DNA from 2 places in the Anaerostipes caccae L1-92 genome. Region 1 is predicted to be linked to the other one. Evidence: predicted binding sites of a transcription regulator. Region 1 holds the regulator's gene; the other holds the start of a gene.
What was found. The regulator Rex, encoded in region 1, represses fermentation and respiration genes when NADH is low (regulators of the CRP and FNR family bind a similar motif). The targets are predictions, from matches to a motif close to ATTGTTAANTANTTAACAAT.
Positions count from the first base shown of each region.

Region 2: ANCC_RS10520 (butyryl-CoA:acetate CoA-transferase) is a predicted target of Rex. The motif match lies at 2,078-2,097, and genes of this name have one in related genera.

Region 1 is NZ_AP023027.1:2,017,171-2,020,591, forward strand. Features, by position in the region: gene ANCC_RS09925 (bifunctional ADP-dependent NAD(P)H-hydrate dehydratase/NAD(P)H-hydrate epimerase) at 1-1,306, opposite strand, end outside; gene acpS (holo-ACP synthase) at 1,303-1,665, opposite strand; gene ANCC_RS09935 (redox-sensing transcriptional repressor Rex) at 1,682-2,341, opposite strand; gene ANCC_RS09940 (ABC-F family ATP-binding cassette domain-containing protein) at 2,494-3,421, shown strand, end outside.
Region 2 is NZ_AP023027.1:2,144,183-2,147,603, reverse strand. Features, by position in the region: gene ANCC_RS10525 (L-lactate dehydrogenase) at 1-628, opposite strand, end outside; gene ANCC_RS10520 (butyryl-CoA:acetate CoA-transferase) at 716-2,056, opposite strand; gene ANCC_RS10515 (L,D-transpeptidase family protein) at 2,211-3,421, shown strand, end outside.

The sequences.
Region 1 (3,421 bases):
TTGCGATCATGCCGCTTAAGACATCGCCGCTCCCCCCTGTGGCCATTCCGTTGTTTCCGCTGCTGTTATAATAAACAGGCCGGCTGCCTGACACTACAAGCGTTGCCGCATCTTTCAGCACAACAGTGGCGCGGAATCTGTCCGAAAGCTTCTGTCCCGCATCCGTCAGAGTTTCTTTCACCTGCTCTGCGGATATTCCAAGGAGCCTTGCAGCTTCCAGAAGATGCGGTGTGAAAACGCACCCTCCCGGATGATCGATCTCCATTCCATAACGGCTGACCGTATTCAGGCCGTCCGCATCCAGCAAAAGAGGCTTCGTTCCGCGCTGTAAAACTTCTTCTAATAATTCTTTGGTCCGCTCTGAGACTCCCATTCCGGGTCCGAATAAGATACAGTCACACCATTCGAGGGCATCTTTTACATCCTCATATGTCCCGAACAGCACTTCCGGAAGCATGGACTGCAGAATCGGACGGTTGGCTTCGCAGGAGATCACCTTTACCAGTCCGCTGCCCATGCGCAGGGCACTCTTTGCCGAAAAATAAGCAGCCCCAGACATCGTCTCATTTCCTGCTATGATCAGGACTTTTCCATAGGTGCCCTTGTGAGAATCCGCAAAACGGCCCGGAAGTCTTTCTAAATCTTTCCTATCGTATGTGAAGCCCCCTGCATGTTTCTTCAAAACAGAATCAAAGAAACCGATCTTTTCTACATACAGCCGGCCCGCATATTCTTTTCCCGGATAGAGCAGATGTCCTGCCTTGGGACCGCCGAAGGTCACCGTAGCGTCTGATTTTACGGCGCATCCGAGGACTTTTCCCGTATCCCCGCTGATTCCGGAGGGAATATCGACTGACATGACTTTAGCTCCGCTTCCATTAATCCTTTCCACAGCAGTACGGTATGTCCCCGATACCTCTCTGGAAAGGCCTACGCCAAACAGTCCTTCCAAAATCCAGTCATAATCCTCATAATCTATCTCTTCTTTTTGCTCATATCCAAGCCGTGCAAGGATATCGTACTGCGTCTTTAAGTCTGCGGATGCCTGAGACAGATCCCCTACGACTGTAAAATCCACTGAATACCCTTCTTCCAGAAGGATTCTGGCCGCAGCCAGCGCATCTCCCCCGTTATTTCCGCATCCTGCCACAGAAAGTATCCTGTTATTTTTTCTGACTGTTTCCATGAGCCTTCGGGCAATTTTTTCGCTGGCCCTCTCCATCAGCACCAGGCCAGGAATCCCTATCTTCTGTATGGTCTCCTTATCAACATCCTGCATTTCCTGATTTTTTAAAACATATTTCATAGACACTCTCCTATGACAAAAGCCTGTGCCAGCCCCCCTGTGTTCGTAACCGACACATGAAATTTCGTAATCTTCCTATCTGATGCCATTTTTTCGGCTCTGCCTGTGAGTTTCACATAAGGTGCTCCTTTTGAATTCCGAAACACTCCGATCTCATAGGGCTCCAATCCGAAGAAGCCGGTTCCAAATACCTTGGAAACGGCTTCTTTAACTGCAAAATTACCAGCAAGAGTCGTACTGTTTAAACCTGCGCATGCCAGTTCCTCTTCTGAAAAAATCCGGCTCAGGCGGTTCTTTCTCTCCACCATCTTCTGTACCCGCCCGATTTCTATCAGGTCAGTTCCTATACCGACAATCATGGCGTTCCTCCCGTCTTTACTCCGCGCCTTCGCTGTCTTCCCTGCTGTGAATATTGTAAGTCAGCGTCATGAGGCTTTCTGCCAAATGGACATTCTCCACGGTCACACTGTCCGGCAGCGTGAGATCCACAGGGGCAAAGTTCCAAAATCCTTTGATGCCCCACGATACAAGATCTTTGGCAATCTTCGGCGCCTGGTCCTGCGGAAGCGTGAGGGCTGCAATCTTGATCTCATGATTCTTTATAAACTCTTCCATATCGTCAATATCGTGCACTTCCACTCCGTGCACCGTGATGCCGATCAGCTTCGGATTCACATCGAACAGCGCAATCACCTGAAAACCAATGCTGTTATTGTTAAAATCCTGATAATTGGCCAATGCCTGCCCCAGATTGCCGGCACCGACGATGATCATCTGATTGCTTTTGTCAAGTCCCAGAATCTTTCCGATCTCCACGTAAAGATTTTCTACATTGTAGCCGTATCCCTGCTGCCCGAAACCTCCAAAATTATTCAGGTCCTGCCGGATCTGGGATGCAGTTACTTTCATCCTCTCGCTCAGCTCTTTGGATGAGATCCTCGTAATATTTTTTGCTTTCAAAGCCCCCAAATAACGGTAATATCTAGGTAATCTCTTTATAACTGCCGGTGATATATTCTTATCCATTGATGACATTATTACCCTCCCACTTATTTTATTAACTACTCAAATTAAATAAATTATATAAGATTGTCTAATATCTGTCAAACTTTTCAGTGCGTTTTTTCAGAAATTATGTTATGCTTATAAAGAATTTTTACAGCTTAGAAATTTTGAAGGAGTGCACTATGGTTTTATCTTGTCAGAATATACATAAAACATTTGTCGACCAGGAAGTCCTGAAAGGAATTTCCTTTCATATCAATGAAAAGGACCGGCTTGCCGTCATCGGCTTAAACGGTGCCGGAAAGTCCACCCTGCTCAAGATCATCATGGATCAGATGACACCCGATGACGGGGAGATCCACAAAAAGAAGGACGCCGATATCGGCTATCTCGCACAGCATCAGGACCATACTTCTTCCCGCACCATTTATGAAGAGCTTTTGACCATAAAACAGGATGTGATCGAACTGGACAAAAAACTCCGCTCTCTGGAGCATATGATGAAGCATTTAAGCGGCACAGAGCTCGAAGAAAAGATGGAGGAATACACCAGGGCCACTCATTTATTTGAACAGAAAAACGGTTTTGCTTATAAAAGTGAGATCACAGGAATCTTAAAAGGACTCGGGTTTCAAGAGGAAGACTTTCAAAAAAAAATCGAGACTCTGTCCGGAGGACAAAAGACAAGGGTCGCTCTCGGAAAACTCCTGCTGATGAAGCCAGAGATCCTTCTCCTGGATGAGCCTACCAACCATTTGGATGTAGATTCGATCCAGTGGCTGGAAACCTATTTAAGCCACTATGAGGGCGCTGTCATCCTGGTCTCCCATGACCGGTATTTCCTGGACAAGATCGTCAACAAAGTCATGGAGATTGAGTCGGGGCACGCGATGCTCTTTGACGGCAACTACACTTCTTTTATTAAAAAAAGGGATCAGGTAAAGGCAATCCGCTTGAAGGAGTACGAAAACCAGCAGCAGGAGATCCGTCACCAGAAGGCGGTCATTGAAAAACTAAAACAATTTAACCGGGAAAAATCCATCCGCCGGGCAGAGAGCCGTGAAAAGATGCTGAACAAAATTGATGTGATCGAAAAGCCTGTGGAAGTCG
Region 2 (3,421 bases), 130 kb from region 1:
TGGACTTCTCGTGGTCAAAGTGCCCGCGCATTTCACAAAATTCGTTGATGCCGATCCCTGAGACATTGGTGTCGCTCCAGACCGCCAGTTCACTGTCTCCGTGCTCCCCGATGATAAATGCCTGAATGCTGCCGCTGTCTACTTCCAGATGTTCGCTGAGCAGGTATTGGAAACGTGCCGAATCCAGGACAGTTCCGGAGCCAAAGACCCGGTTTTTTGGAAATCCGGAAAGTTTTAAGGTCACATAAGTAAGAATATCAACCGGATTGGCAACAACCAATAAGATTCCTTCAGAGTTTCGTCTGGTGATCTCCGGAATAATGGATTTAAAAATGGATACATTCTTGTGTACCAGGTCGAGACGGGTTTCATCGGGCTTCTGATTTGCACCGGCGGTTATGATAATCAGCCCGCAGTCCGCGACATCATCATAGGAGCCTGCATATATCTTGGATGTATCTACATACGGGCGTCCATGGCTTAAATCCATCGCCTCACCCCGGGCTTTTTCTTCGTTTACATCGATTAAGACCAGCTCGGAAAACAGTCCCTGGTGCATCAGGCTGAATGCGGTGGATGCACCGACAAATCCGCAGCCGATGATGGCCGCTTTTCTATTATTAATCATAAAAAATCCTCCTTTGTATTAAGTAGTTTAACAAAGGAGGATAAAATATTCATCGAATTTTGATAAAGTGAGAAACTGTATCAAAAACTATTTGTTGGATCTTCTCCAGATTTGAGCTTTTTCTGCGTCTTTGATCAGCTGGTCTCTGAAGTCCGGATGAGCGATATTGATCAGGGCTTCCGCGCGCTGCCATGCAGAGAGTCCTTTCATGTTTGCCATTCCGTATTCGGTGACGATATAGTGTGCATTGGCACGGGTGTCTGTGACAATAGACCCGTTATGCAGGGTAGGAAGAATACGGGAATGCATCTGTCCGGCCTTGTCAGTGAAAGTGGAAGACAGGCATACAAAACTCTTTCCGCCGTTGGATAAGTAAGCTCCCATAACGAAGTCTAACTGACCGCCGGCACCGCTGATCTGTTTGATTCCTGAAGACTCAGCACTGATCTGTCCGTATAAATCCACATCTACGGCATTGTTGATAGAGATGAAATTGTCAATGGAAGAAACCCTTGCAATATCATTTGTATAGTTAACAGGAGCACTCATACATTCCGGATTGTCATTTAAGTAGTCATATAATTTTTTGGTCCCTGCTGCGAATGCATAAGTCTGACGGTAGCGGTCGATATTTTTTCTGGCACCGGTGATCTTTCCTGCTTTTGCAATGTCTACAAACGCATCCACATACATTTCAGTGTGAACGCCCAGGTCTTTAAGGTCAGATTCCGCGATCATGGAACCTACGGCATTCGGCATTCCGCCGATGCCAAGCTGGAGACATGCGCCGTTCGGGATCTGGTCTACGATGAGTTTTGCAACGGCTTTGTCCACGTCGGTGGCTGCTCCGCCTCCGCCCAGCTCTGCGATCGCAGGATTTTCGCCTTCGACGATCATATCAACTTTGGAAATATGTACACCCTCTTCAAATCCGCCTAAGCAGCGAGGCATATTTTCGTTGACTTCCACGATGACACAGTCGGCTTTTTCAAGCATTGCAGCCAGGTGGGATGCACTCGGCCCGAAGTTGAAGAATCCGTGTTCGTCCATCGGGGCAACCTGCATCATCGCAACATCCACGTGATCGATGTAATTGCGGTAGTATCCCGGCAGCTCGGAATAACGGATCGGTGCGTAGTAGGAAAAACCTTCCTTGATCCATTTTCTCTCCAGTCCGCCCATGTGCCAGGAATTCCATGTAAAGTGATCGGCAGGGGAGTCGATCTTAGTGATTTCCAGCGGCCACATGACGATTCCGCCCCGGATATTAATATTTTCCAATTCCGGCATTCTTTTTGCCAAAGCCTTGTCAAGGGCAGCCGGTGTGGTGACGCACCAGCCGTACTCCAGCCAATCGCCGGATTTCACAACTTTTACGGCCTCATCGGCTGTTTTAAGTTTCTTTTGGTATTCTTCCTTAAATGACATAAGTAATCCTCCTGTCTTTTATCTGTTAATTTATTAACATACCGTTCCATTGTACCATCCGCATAAAAGAAACACAAGTAAAATAATTTAAATTATGGGTGGCCTTTTTACAAGTTTTGTACTATAATTAGATACTAAGTTTAGGAGGACATTTATGGAACACAAAAAATTTACTTGGAAGCATTACACCCTGATCGCAGTCGGGATTGTTTTTGTGATCTACTGCTGTATCGCAGTGTATTTCAGCAAGAAGTTTACATATGGGACAAAGATCAATGGTGTCGATGTTTCCAACAAGACAGTTGACGAAGTTACAGACATTTTCAAAAAAAAGGCGGACGGCTATTCGCTGACCGTCAAAGAACGAAAAGGCAGAGAGGAAGTTTTAAAGAGCAGTGTGCTCAAGGTTTCCTTTGACGGTGAAGACCAGATCAGGAAGATTAAAGACGGACAGAGTTCTTTTCTGTGGATTAAAGGTGTTTTCGGGGGAGAGAAGTACAAAGATATTGATATGTTTGCTTATGACAAAGCCGCTTTTCAAAAGGCCTTTGGAAAGCTTGACTGCTTCAAAAAGAAAAATATCATCAAGATCCAAAATGCCAAACCGGTTTACAAAGACGGATCTTATCAGATCCAGAAAGAAGAGATCGGTACGGTCTTAAAGAAGGAAAAGACGGAAAAGCTCATAGAGAGTGCCGTGGAAGGCGGTGTCGCTGCGGTGGATCTGGACAAGGAGGGCGCCTATGATGCCCCGAAGTATACGAGCAAGAGCAAAGAGATCATTTCTCTGAAAGACAGGATGAACGATTCTCTGAAGGGAAGCATTACGTATAAGTTCGGGAAACAGACGGTAGTTCTCGATAAGGACGTATACCACAAGTGGTTTAAGATCAAAAATGACACAGATTTTACTGTTGATATGAAGAAAATGGAAAACTGGGTCATGAAGTTTGCATACAAATATAACACGATGGGGACCATGCGTACCGTCAAGACTCATGACGGACGAACCAAAAAGATTTTTGGAGGTCCTTACGGCTGGAGAATGAGCCGTGAAAAGGAAGAAGCCGCAGTCAAAAAAATGCTGAAAGAGGGCACCACCGAGACAAGAGAGCCATACTGGCGACAGAAGGCAAAAGTATACGACGGATATCAGGGAGACATCGGCGACACTTATATCGAGGTAGATATGGGACAGCAGGAAGTTTTCTACATTAAAAAGAAAAAGATTGTCTTTTCTTCATCCGTAGTCACAGGCAAGATGGAAGCTGGAAGAAAAACACCGGAATGTGTGGCATTTGTACTGTATAAACAGCGCAATGCGACATTGAGCGGTCAGGGTTATAACTCACCGGTATCTTACTG